2 regions of the Jeotgalibaca sp. MA1X17-3 genome follow, and region 2 is predicted to be linked to the other one. Evidence: predicted binding sites of a transcription regulator. Region 2 holds the regulator's gene; the other holds the start of a gene.
The links. Region 2 encodes CtsR, which represses protease genes until heat stress. Its sites were predicted from a motif close to TTGGTCAAAAAAGGTCAAANA; they were not measured.
Positions count from the first base shown of each region.

Region 1 (6,949 bases), 910 kb from region 2:
ACTACTTCTAGCATTTATACACAAGCCGTTGAAGATGTTTTGTTATTAAATGAAGCTGGAAATGAGTTTTCAGAAGAAAAAATTGCTAAAGGAGAATTGACTCCAGTATTCTTTGGTTCTGCTTTGACTGGTTTCGGAGTTCATACATTCTTGGATGCCTTTATCGACTTTGCCCCTAATCCGAGTGCTCATCAAACGGAAGAAGGGGAGTTGGTTGATCCAGCACAAGAAGATTTGACTGGATTTATCTTTAAAATACAAGCGAATATGAATCCAGCTCACCGAGATCGAATTGCATTCTTGCGTATTTGCTCCGGGGAGTTTCAACCAGGGATGGATGTAACCATTGCTCGGACGGGTAAGAAAATGAAATTATCTCATACAACTCAATTTATGGCAGACTCTAGAGGCCAAGTTGAGACGGCCGTGGCTGGAGATATTATTGGTCTGTATGATACTGGAAATCTTCAAATTGGAGATACTCTTTATGTGGGTAAAGATAAGATTCACTTTGAGGAACTACCTCAGTTTACACCTGAATTATTTATGAAAGTAACTCCTAAAAACGTTATGAAGCAAAAATCCTTTTATAAAGGGGTAAAGCAGTTAGTGCAAGAGGGAGCCATTCAACTTTACAAAACGTACCATACAGAAGAATTTATACTAGGTGCTGTAGGTCAATTACAATTTGAAGTATTCCAATACCGTTTGTTAAATGAATACAAATCAGAAGTAGAAATGACGCCACTAGGTTCTAAAATTGCTAGATGGATTGATCCTGAGAACTTGGATACGAATATGTCTTCTAGTAGAAATCTACTATGTAAAGATCGTTTTGATCATCCAGTCTTCTTATTTGAGAATCAATTTGCACTTCGTTGGTTTGAAGATAAATATCCAGAAACAAAATTACGAGCTTTACTATAATCAGCGTATAACAAAAAGCCTTCCAAAATTTGGAAGGCTTTTTGTATACAGTAAGAACTAGGTAAGTGAAGCTTGATTTCTTATGTAGGATAACTCTACAAAGTTATGCCCGTGCATGACTTCGACTTCATCAGCGGTTAATTGCATTAGTTTATTTAAAACAAAGTCAATTTCATTTTGTTTAATTCTACGATCACGATTAAGCAGGATAATATCTTCATGAGCGGGAGCCCCTGTATATATGACGGTTGTTTGCCCTAGTGAGTATACTTTAACAAAAGAGGCGTCAGTATTTGATAGTTGTTCTCTGACAAGTTCAGCATGGCCGTTCGTTACATCGATTAGTTTCATAGAAAACACCTCAAACTTTATTGGATTTTAATCTATTATAGCCTTTTTGTTCAAATAGTGAAAGGAAGAAAGCGTCTTAATGTCAATAAAAGAGCAATCTTATTAAAAAGATTGCTCTTTTATATGTTTATACCTTTTTTTCTATTGGTTGGGTAACTCGTTCATCGATAATGATGGAACCATTGTCATCAACATCAAAATTAATATTTTTTGTATGAGGATCATCTAAGTAGTAATCGGCTACTTGGTCTTCAATTTGTTCCTGAATGATACGACGTAAAGGTCTTACACCCATGGTTGTACTATAGCCAAGGTCAATCAGTTTCTCTTTAGTTGCATCATTGACCGTAATGTGAATTTCTTTATCAACTAACACGTTATTTAGTTCTTCTAACATGAGCGTCAAAATAGAAAACAGATTTTCTTTAGAAAGCGAGTTGAATTCAACAATCGCATCAAATCTATTAATAAACTCAGGTTTAAAATAATTATTTAAACGATCTAAAACGGAATTTGTTTTACCAGATAGTGCGGCACCAAATCCAACGTTAGCTTCTTTTGTCCCAGTTCCTGCATTACTCGTCATGATAATTACCGTATCTTTGAAACTTACAGTACGACCTTGAGAATCGGTCAGACGACCATCTTCAAGAATTTGGAGGAATAGATGCATCGCATCTGGATGAGCTTTTTCAATTTCATCTAATAAGACAATGCTATATGGATTTCTTCTAACTTGTTCTGTTAGTTGTCCAGCTTCATCGTATCCTACATATCCCGGAGGCGACCCAATTAATTTGGAAACAGCATGTTTTTCCATATATTCACTCATATCAAAACGAATAATAGAATCTTCTGTACCAAACATTTCATTTGCTAATTGTTTTGCAAGTTCTGTTTTACCAACTCCTGTTGGACCAACAAACAAGAAACTACCGATAGGACGGTTTTTACGCCCAAATCCAATTCGATTTCTACGAATGGCTTTTGCTACTTTGTCCACAGCCTCGTCTTGCCCAATTACATGTTGTTTTAGGTCTTTGTCTAAGTTGCGTAATTGCTCATTTTCTTTTTCTAATAAATCACCAACAGGTATATTCGTTTTAACTTCAACAATTTTTTGAATGTCTTGATGAGTAACCGTTAGCTCTTGATCTAAATTTTGTGGGTTTTCTTTCATTTTTTTAAGATTAGAGATTTGATCTCGATAATAGGCTGCTTTTTCGTAATCTTCTGCATGAAGAGCTGCTTGTTTTTCAGTTTCAGCTACAGCCATTCGTTCATCAATTTCTTTTGGATCAACTATTTTCATAGTTAAATTCTTTTTTGAACCCGATTCATCTAATAAATCGATTGCTTTATCAGGTAAGTAGCGATCTTGTATATAACGATGGGAAAGATTTACTGCAGCTTCTAGAGCTTTATCCGAATAACTAACTTTATGATAATCCTCATATTTCGGACGAATGCCTTTCAGTATAATTAATGTTTGTTCTGGCGTTGGTTCACTTACTCGGACTGGTTGGAAACGTCTCTCTAGCGCAGCGTCTTTTTCGATTTTACGATATTCATTTAAAGTAGTTGCACCAATTAATTGTATTTCACCTCGAGCGAGAGCGGGTTTTAGGATATTACCTGCATCCATACTTCCTTCAGCGCTTCCTGCTCCTACAATTTCGTGAATTTCATCAATAAACAAGATAATTTGTTTGTTTTCCCGTACTTCGTCCATCAATTGCTGCATCCGTTCTTCAAACTGTCCACGAATTCCGGTGCCTTGAACTAAAGATACAACATCCAAACGGATCACTTCTTTATCTAGAAGTTTATGAGGAACCTCACCATCAACAATTTTTTGAGCAAGACCTTCTACCACTGCTGTTTTACCAACACCAGCTTCACCGGTGAGTACAGGGTTATTCTTGCTACGTCGATTGAGAATTTCAATAATTCTAGTAATTTCGCTATCTCTACCAATTACAGGATCGATAGCACCTTGACGAGCTAATTCAGTAAGGTTTACTCCATATTTGTTGAGTAATTCACCACCATTATTACCACCTTTTCCGGAGCTAGTTGCTTGTGAGGAAGGTTGATTTGACTGGCTTTTAAGTTGTTCTTCTTGATATTGTCTCATTCTATTTTCAAAATCATTGAAATTAAAAGAAGGGTTACCCGGCGATAAATTAAAAAATGTATGTGAATGATCTTTACTTTGCATCGCTTTCCATTGTTGGTAACAGTTTTGACACAGATCAATTTTCTGTGTCTTCCCATTCATACTTGCATATAAATGGATGGATGCTTCATTTTTTCCACAATTAATACATTTCATATGATAAACATCCTTTCTCTTTTTATATATATTTTTTTGATCAGTTATCAAAAAGGTTGACATACCTGACTAATACTGACCTTATGACTTGTATTATACACTGACCTATTTTGACTTTCAAGTCTTTTGATTTAAACTTTTTATTAAATTAAAAAACTAGTTAATAGTTGTATATTGACCATTTTTTAGAAAAAAAACGTTCTCTTTTCATTTTAAAAAAAACAATATGAAGGAAAGGTTTAAAACAGTTGTCCTTATCAAGAAAAAATGGTAATCTTATTTTGTGAAAGGGTTATTTTTGATGCAATGAGACAATTGATTTCAACAGATTAGAGAAATGAACGTATCTATTGTTATATATTGTCGAAGTTGTAAGAATATTCTTTACAAATTCATATTAAAAGGGGACAAATTATAATGGAAAAGAAAGAATTTAATATTATCGCAGAAACTGGTATTCACGCAAGACCAGCAACACTACTTGTTCAAACAGCAAGCAAATTCAATTCAGATATTAATTTAGAGTACAAAGGAAAATCTGTTAACCTAAAATCAATCATGGGTGTAATGTCATTAGGCGTTGGACAAGGAGCAGATGTAACCATTTCCGCAGAAGGTGCAGATGAAGCAGAAGCAATTGCTGGAATTGTGGAGACTTTACAAAAAGAAGGCCTGGCAGAATGATGGAACGTCGAATAATAGGAATTGCTGCCAGTGATGGTATCGCAATAGGTAAAGCTTACTTGTTAACTGAACCTGACCTATCTTTTGAAAAGAAAAGCGTTTCTGATATTGAAGGAGAAATAAATCGTTTCAATGATAGTCTAGAAATTTCTAAAACAGAAATTCAAGCAATCCGTGATCGTGTAGCGGAAACTGTAGGGGACGAAGAGGCACAAGTATTTGATGCTCATATCATGGTTCTATCTGATCCTGAATTAATTGATAGCATTAAAACAAACATTACAACTAACGAAGTAAATGCAGAACAAGCATTGATGGAAGTAACGGGTATGTTTGTAAATATGTTTGAGTCAATGGAAGACAATCCTTATATGCAAGAACGTGCGGCTGATATTCGTGATGTTACTGAACGTGTATTGAGTCATTTGCTTGGAGTTAAAATTCCGAATCCTTCTTCTATTCAAGAGGAAGTCGTTATTGTGGCAAAAGACCTAACACCAAGTGATACTGCGCAATTGAATCGTGACTTTGTTAAAGGCTTTGTAACGGACATCGGTGGACGAACTTCTCACTCAGCTATTATGGCTCGCTCATTGGAAATTCCTGCAGTTGTAGGAACGAAAACTGTTACAGAAGGTATCAGTGATGGAGATATGGTCATTATTGATGGTTTAGGTGGAAACATCATCATTAATCCAGATGAAGAAACCCTAGCTAGCTATGATGAAAAACGTACTAAATTTGAACAGCAAAAAGAAGAATGGAAATTGCTGAAAAATGCAGAAACGGTTACAAAAGACGGAAAACATATTGAATTAGCAGCAAATATCGGTACACCAAAAGATTTAGTTGGCGTAATTGAAAATGGTGCTGAAGCAGTTGGTCTTTATCGTACTGAATTCCTATATATGGATTCTGCTGATTTTCCAACAGAAGAAGAACAATTCAACGCCTATAAAGAAGTTTTAGAAGGCATGGATGGAAAACCAGTTGTAGTTCGTACGATGGATATTGGTGGCGATAAAGAATTACCGTACTTGAAATTACCGGAAGAAATGAATCCATTCTTAGGTTACCGTGCGATTCGAATCTGTCTTGCAGAACCAGAAATGTTCCGTACGCAGTTACGTGCTCTATTGCGTGCATCTGTTTTCGGGAAATTACGGATTATGTTCCCAATGATTGCTACTTTAAATGAATTCCGTGAAGCGAAGAAAATTCTTGAAGAAGAAAAAGCAAAACTTATTCAAGAAAACATAGCTGTTTCAGAAGAAATTGAAGTAGGAATTATGGTGGAAATACCTGCAGCAGCTGTTTTGGCTCATCAATTTGCTAAAGAAGTTGACTTCTTTAGTATTGGAACCAACGACCTTATTCAGTATACAATGGCCGCTGACCGGATGAACCAACAAGTTTCTTACCTGTACCAACCATATAACCCGTCTATTTTGACCCTTATTAAGCATGTAATCGATTCTTCTCATGCAGAAGGTAAATGGACAGGCATGTGTGGAGAAATGGCAGGAGACCAGACTGCAGTGCCATTACTAGTAGGCTTAGGTCTAGATGAATTCTCGATGAGTGCTTCTAGTGTCCTAAAAACACGTAGTTTAATGAGTAAACTTGATTCAACAGAAATGAAAAAATTAGCTGATAAGGCTATTAATGAATGTACAACAGTAGAAGAAGTTATTGAATTAGTAGATAACATGAAAGAACTACTCGTATAAAAAACACTAAAACACTGCCTTAGGAAATCTGATGGCAGTGTTTTTTTGTATAGGTTTCTATACTAATTTAAGACTTTGGGCTAATGACAAAGAAGTGTCCGTTCTTTATAATAGATAAAAAGAGATTATTCAGAAAAAGAAGGTGGATTAAAAATGAGAATAGGTTTTTTTACAGATTCTTATTTTCCTCAAGTGAGTGGTGTATCGACTTCCATTCGTATTTTAAAGGAAGAGTTAGAAGCTCATGGACATGAAGTGATTATATTTACTACGACTGATCCTAAGGCGGATCCAAACGAAAAAAATATTGTCCGTTTAACAAGTATCCCTCTCCTTTCTTTTAAAGATCGACGAATCGCAATTAAAGGATTTGGAAAAGCACTAAAAGAAGCGAGGAAGTACCATATTGATATTGTTCATACGCATACGGAGTTTAGCATGGGATTAGCGGGGAAATATGTTGCGCATATGTTGAATATTCCTACGGTTCACACCTACCACACGATGTATGAAAAATATCTTCACTACATAGCGAAAGGGAAAGTCTTGAAGCCGAAGAGTGTAGAAGTAGTTTCGCGTATGTTTTGCAACGGTGCGATGGGAGTCATTGCTCCCAGTCAGCTGATGAAAAATAAACTGGCATCTTATAATATTTATAAAGAAATTAGAGTGATTCCTACCGGTGTACCTTTACCAGAAGAAAATCCTGGAGCAAAAATGGACATTCGTCAAAAATTAGGACTGTCAGAAACAGATGTTGTTTTGTTATCTCTTTCTCGTCTTGCCCATGAAAAACGGCTGGAAAAAATAATTGGTGCTTTTCCTACCGTTTTGAAACATTATCCAAATGCAAAACTAGTTTTTGTAGGTGAAGGACCAGCTCGTGAGGATCTAGAAGAGCTTGTGAGGGAAACGAACCTAG
Region 1 is NZ_CP090983.1:1,804,993-1,811,941, reverse strand. Features, by position in the region: partial or broken gene LZ578_RS09100 (peptide chain release factor 3) at 1-927, shown strand, start outside; gene LZ578_RS09095 (DUF1827 family protein) at 985-1,278, opposite strand; gene LZ578_RS09090 (ATP-dependent Clp protease ATP-binding subunit) at 1,406-3,613, opposite strand; gene LZ578_RS09085 (phosphocarrier protein HPr) at 4,031-4,297, shown strand; gene ptsP (phosphoenolpyruvate--protein phosphotransferase) at 4,297-6,027, shown strand; gene LZ578_RS09075 (glycosyltransferase family 4 protein) at 6,181-6,949, shown strand, end outside.
Region 1: the regulator CtsR is predicted to act here: its motif matches at 3,711-3,731, upstream of LZ578_RS09090 (ATP-dependent Clp protease ATP-binding subunit).

Region 2 (6,949 bases):
TGTATTAAATCCGGATTAATTAGTAATCTAGATAGACTAGCTAATACTTCCAAGTGCACATTGTTTGCATTATCTGGTGCAGCAATCATGAAAAACAGATGTGCTGGTTGACCATCTAAAGAATCATAGTCGACACCGGCGTCACTCTTTGCAAAAACAACGGCTGGTTTTTTTACAGCTTTATTTTTAGCATGAGGCATTGCAATTCCATCACCAAGTCCAGTAGAAGTTTGTTTTTCTCTTGCTAAAATTCCTTCTTTAAAAAGATCATAGTCATCAATAATCCCATTTTCTTTTAATTTAGTTGTCATTTCATCAATGACACCCTCTTTTGTTTGAGCTTGAAGCGGGATAACCATTAAATCTTTAAGCATAATATCTTTAATTTTCATTATGTTAACATCCCTTTCGTTTGTATAATTTTTTTAATTCTTTAATTCTGTAATTTTAATTTGAGGAATTAATGTATCAATTTCCTCTCTTGTAGCTAAATCATCTGCAAAAGCAGTAGCACTTCCGCAAGCTAAACCAATTCGGAAAGCTTCTAAGGGATCTCCAGATGCCATATAGGTTCCTGTGAAACCAGCAATCATAGAGTCTCCTGAACCTACTGAGTTTTTAACGGTCTGATGGGGTGCTTGACCATGATAAACAGAGTGACCATCAAAAAAGAGTGCACCTTTATCTGCCATAGAAACAAGGGCAAATTTCGCTCCTTCTTCTAGAAGCTTTTTCCCATAGGGGATGATGTCATCGAAAGAATCAGCTGTAAACCCATAAATTTCAGCTAATTCATGATGATTAGGTTTTACTACCAGGGGCTTATGTTGAAGAGCATCCACAAGTTCTTCTCCTGTTGTATCGATAACAAAAGAAACATTTTTTTGGTTTAAAATTTGAATCAATTGTTGATAGTAGTCTTGGGAAAGACTTTGTGGTTTGCTACCTGATAAAATAACGACATCATCAGAGGTAAGGGGAGACAATTTTTCTAAGAATTGCTCTTGTTCTTGTAAAGTAATTTTAGGCCCTTGACCATTCATTTCTGTTTCCTCATCGGATTTCACTTTAACATTAATGCGGGTATCTTCTTGTACAGAAGTAAAATCATTTTGAATCCCCTCATCATCCAGATAATCCTTTATAAATTGACCTGTAAAACCACCAAGATAGCCTAATGCAACGGAATCAATATTCAGTCGACTGAGAATTCGTGATACATTAATTCCTTTTCCACCAGGTAGTTTGAAGTCTTCTTGAATCCGATTAACCATTCCTAACTGTAAAGTTTCTAAACGAACAATATAGTCAATAGATGGATTCAACGTTACTGTATATATCATATACTCTCCTCCCAAAAATTTGTTTTTTTCTCAAAAAGGGCCCGAAGTTTTGGGTCTGCATGGTGTGTAATGATTTCACACTCATCCAAATCAGCAACTTTTGCAAAGCTGACCTCCTTAAATTTAGAGGTATCTGCTAGTACATAAGCTTGTGCTGCATGAGAAATAGCTGTTCTCTTTATATTTGCTTCTTCAATATCGGGAGTTGTATACCCATAAAGAAAATCGACACCATTCATACCCAAGAAACTTTTACTAAAACGATATTGCCTTAGTTGCTGAAGACACTCACTTCCAATTGTTGCTTTGGTCTGCATTTTAATTTTTCCACCTAACAAAATGGTAGAAACTTTTAAATCGGCCAACAGGTTAGCATGAGGAATTCCATTGGTTACTACCGTAACATTCTTCCCTTTTAAAAAAGGAATCAATTCGTAAGTAGTTGTACCTGCATCTAGAAAAATAACATCTCCATCTACTATTAGTGAAGCTGCTAATTGAGCAATTTTCTTTTTGTCTTCTATAAATAAAGAAGATTTTATTTCCATTTCTAATTCGTTTTGTAAGTTTTGAGGCTTACTTTCTCGTTTTGCTCCACCATGAACCCGTACACACAATCCTTGATTCTCTAACGTACTGAGATCTCTACGAATCGTTGACTCGGAACTCCCTGTTTTATCAATAATTTCTTGAGTTTTCACGATTTCTTGTTGTTCCAGTAAGTTCAGGATGACTTGATACCTTTCATCTGTAAGCACATTCATCACCTCTTGATACAACTATATCATGATACAAAAGATCAAACAAGCAAAATCATTCAAAACCATTCAAAATCTATCAAAAAGCATAAATATTTTCTAAATCAAATATCTGTATTTCTCTTTCTTCTACAGGTATAATAAATTACCAAAGACCATGAATAAAAAGGATTATTTATAGTGAAAGATACCGGTTTTCCTAGCTTTCTAATTGACACAAGGAGCATAATAACATACTATTTAGATGTAATAGTCAAAATTAGTCAGTTGAAGGGAGGCGGATTTTCTTGCAAAATCAAAATATGTCTGACATTATCGAAGAATATATAAAAAAGATTTTGAAAACAGAAGAACAAATAGAAATACGCCGAAATGAGATGGCTGTTCGCTTCAATTGTGTACCCTCTCAAATCAATTATGTCATCAACACTCGCTTTACTGAAGAACATGGTTATATAGTAGAAAGTAAACGTGGTGGCGGTGGATATATACGAATTATGAAGGTGAAATTTCTAAATGGAGCTCACCTTCTGGATGAAATGGCACGAATCATCGGAGAAACAATCACAGAAAAAGATGCTTACGCTGTTATTCAAAACCTTTTTAACAACAAAATCTTAACGAAGCGGGAAGGAAACTTACTTCTTTCCGTAATGGATAAAACCTTTCTACAATGCTTTGAAGAGGATGAAGATCATTTACGTGCACACTTATTAGTAAAAATGCTGAAGAGTTTACGTTTTGAATAAGAAAGAGTTTATAAAAAAACTGGAATTATATTGAAAAGGAGGCGTTAAAGATGGATGAACTATTCACAGATAAAGCCAGTCAAGCATTACTGCTTGCCACGGGAGCAGCACATCATTTTAAACACCAGTCTATCGGTACAGAGCATATTTTATTAGGCTTAATACGTGAACCAGAAGGGATTGCCGGAAAACTTTTACGGGACAGTGAAGTGACGGAAGATGCCATTCAAAAAGAAATTGAGCAACTTACTGGGTTTGGTACTGCTAAGAAAGTAGAAAACCAATTTGCACCTATGCCATTTTCGCCTCGTGCTAAAAAAGTCGTTATGTATGCAACAAATGAATCCCAACGTTTGGGAGTCCCTTTAGTTGGTACGGAACATATTCTCTTAGGTTTGCTAAAAGAAGAAATTCTGGCAGTGAAAATATTAAAGAACTTACAAGTAGATCCAAATACACTTCGGAAGTCTTTATATGAAAAACTAGGTTTGAAACAACCTCTAAGAGGCGATGCACGGGGAAGTAAGAAAAATGCTAAGAACGATACAGAAGGGACACCAACGTTAGATTCCTTAGCTCGTGACCTGACTGATTTAGCACGTAGAGGAAAATTAGACCCAATCGTGGGAAGAGATCCGGAAGTTCGTCGGATTCTGCAAGTCATTTCTCGTAGAACGAAAAACAACCCCGTTTTAGTTGGTGAACCAGGTGTTGGTAAAACAGCAATTGTAGAAGGACTTGCTCAAAAAATTGTCTCAGGGGAAGTTCCTGAAACACTAAGTAATAAACGATTAATGATGCTAGACATGGGTTCATTAGTTGCTGGTACAAAATACAGAGGTGAATTTGAGGAAAGAATGAAAAAAATCATCGATGAAGTATATCGAGATGGAAATGTTATTCTCTTCATTGATGAGCTGCATACTTTAATTGGAGCTGGTGGGGCAGAAGGCGCAATTGATGCTTCTAATATCTTGAAACCAGCATTAGCACGTGGAGAGTTACAAACTATTGGTGCAACGACTCTGGATGAATATCAAAAATACATTGAAAAAGATGCTGCTTTAGAAAGACGTTTTGCACCTATTCATATTGAAGAACCTAATCCAGAAGAGACCATTGATATTTTGAAAGGGTTAAGAAGTCGTTATGAAGAACATCATAATGTAGAAATTACAGATGAAGCTATTAAAGCAGCCGTTAAATTCTCGGTTCGTTACATTACTTCTAGACGTCTACCTGATAAGGCAATTGACTTAATTGATGAATCAGCCGCAAAAGTAAGATTAGATGTCACACATGGTGAAACACCTGTAGGAAAATTAGAAGAAGAGCTTGTTAAACTGAGTAAAGATAAAGAAGAAGCTATTTTAAATCAAGATTTTGATATGGCTGCTCGCATCCGCAAAAAAGAAATGTCTCGAAAACTAAAATTAAAGAAAATAACTACAGAAACATTATCAGAAGAAACGACCTATTCATTACGTGTGGATGAAAGAGATGTTGCTCAGGTTGTAGCTTTATGGACAGGAATTCCTGTCGACCAAATGGAACAAAAAGAAAGTGAACGTTTGATGAAACTTGAAAAAGTACTACATGAACGTGTAATCGGTCAAGAAGAAGCTGTTAATGCAGTATCTCGTGCGATTAGAAGAGCTCGCTCGGGATTAAAAGATCCGGAACGTCCAATTGGAAGCTTCTTATTCTTGGGTCCAACGGGTGTTGGGAAAACAGAGTTAGCGAAGACACTTGCTGAAGCGATGTTTGGTTCAGAAGATGCGTTAATCCGAATCGATATGTCTGAATTTATGGAGAAATTCACAACGAGTCGTTTAGTAGGATCTCCACCTGGGTATGTTGGTTATGATGAAGGTGGTCAATTAACAGAAAAAATTAGGCAAAAACCTTATTCTGTTGTTTTGTTAGATGAAATTGAAAAAGCTCATCCAGATGTATTTAATATCTTACTTCAGGTACTGGATGACGGACACTTAACAGATTCAAAAGGAAGAAAAGTTGATTTCCGAAACACGATTCTCATCATGACTTCCAATTTAGGTGCAACAGCCTTACGTGATGAAAAATCAGTTGGCTTTAATGTCAAAGATCCTAAAAAGGATTATACAGCTATGGAAAAACGAATCCGTGAAGAACTGAAAAATACGTTCCGACCAGAATTCTTAAACCGAATTGACGAATCAATTGTTTTCCATTCTTTAGAAAAAGAAGAATTGCATGAAATTGTCAAACTAATGACCAATAATATCAAGAAGCGTTTGGAAGAACTAGATGTTCATATCAAAATAACTCCAGCGGCGATTGATGTAGTTGCAAAAGCAGGATTTGATCCTGAGTATGGTGCGCGTCCAATTCGTCGAGCCATTCAAAAAGAAATTGAAGACAAACTGAGTGAAGAAATGCTTAGTGGATCCATTAAATTTGGAGATTCAGTAACGATTGGTGCTAGAAACGGGGAAATCCGTATTCGTTCAAAAAAAGGAACACTAAAATTAACTGAAAATGAAGAAAAAAAGAAATGGTTACACATGACTCTTAAAGAAAACAAAAAGCAGCCAATCATGGCTGTTTTTTGTTTTCGGAAAAGAATAGAAACGCTTTCTTATTAATAGTAAAAAGATACGAACTTTTTTTATAAGCATTCATATCATTCGGTAAACCCTTTTTTATATGCTAAAATGAGTGTATAGAACAAATCAAGGAGGAAGAAATAATGAAGAAAAACTCAAAAAAAGCATTGATTGTTGGTTTAACTGCTACGGCTGCCATAGCTGCAGTAGCTGCTGTGATGGCATATGAAGAAGATACGATTGATAAAATTGAAGGATACTTGAAACGTCAGCGAGTAAAACATTTTATTAAAAGTAAATTTAGCGGTAATAATAAAGTCATGCAAGCAGTAGAAACATTGACTGAAAAAGAAATTGATATGCTGCTAAATGTAATTGATAAAACAGGAGACTGGAAAGACTCAGCAGTAGATGCATTTTCAGATTTGAAAGATAAAGCTTCTGATTATAAAAGTACAGTAGAAGATAAATTTAGTAAATAAGAAACAATAAGAAAGAAGGAAGACATGGAGTTTTTACTCCAATGGTCTTCCTTCTTTTTTGACTTCATCCAATAATCAAATACTACTATGTTCGTCAGTCCGTGATATGGATGCTAAATATCCAAGTAACAAATCGTCCATATTTTTTAAGTTTAGCCCCACAATATCAAAAAAACGATCCAAACGATATTGAAAGGTATTTCGATGAACGTATAATTCTGCAGCTGCTTTAGAAATATTCCCTTGATTATTCCATATAGAAACAACTAGATCAGGACCTCCGTCAACCGTTTTAATCTTCTCTTTCAAATGATGTAGAATCGGACTATTCAGTGCGGTAGCCTGTGAATAATGTAGTAGGGCAATTTCTGGGAGTTGGCTAATCTTTGAACGCTTAGTAGAAGCATGATTATTACGAAATATTTTTTGTTCTTCAGCGAAAATAAGCGGAAGATTTTTATTAACGGACCAATTTTGACCTAAATAAACACTGGAACGAATAGAAAAATCATCATCTAACACGTTCAAAACTCCGTCAATTTCTTGTTGTAACTCTATATGAGTAGGGTTATTTAAAATAACGACCCCATAGTGATTATTTACAAAAAAGCCTTCTTTGATGAAAGAGAAGGTGCTTTTAAAAGCATCCAGCCAAAGTTTTTGATCAAAATTTTTCTCTTCTTCAGCAGACAGCTTCAGAATAAATTGTAGTAACTGAACTTCCTCATAATCAGATGGAATATTGGCACTACCTTCTAGTAAGAACTGTGCCCAAATATGATTTTGAGGTTTTTCATCCACCGTTTCATCCATAATAATTTGGTGTAGGAGAATTTTTTCTCGTTCACTAATCGTACCAGGGGGAAAGTGGATCCACTTGTTTTCAAATGGAATACTAAAGTATCCTTCTGGCATACACATCGTTTCATTTATTTGAATTTCAGGAAAAAGTTCTAGCAGCAAATCTTCCATTAAATCCCTTCCTTACTATTGTGTCATCACCTCTTATTCTACCATTTTATTTACTTA
Region 2 is NZ_CP090983.1:314,274-321,222, forward strand. Features, by position in the region: gene LZ578_RS01585 (fructose-specific PTS transporter subunit EIIC) at 1-392, opposite strand, end outside; gene pfkB (1-phosphofructokinase) at 426-1,343, opposite strand; gene LZ578_RS01595 (DeoR/GlpR family DNA-binding transcription regulator) at 1,340-2,101, opposite strand; gene LZ578_RS01600 (CtsR family transcriptional regulator) at 2,389-2,850, shown strand; partial or broken gene LZ578_RS01605 (ATP-dependent Clp protease ATP-binding subunit) at 2,901-5,378, shown strand; gene LZ578_RS01610 (hypothetical protein) at 5,582-5,920, shown strand; gene LZ578_RS01615 (helix-turn-helix domain-containing protein) at 5,996-6,892, opposite strand.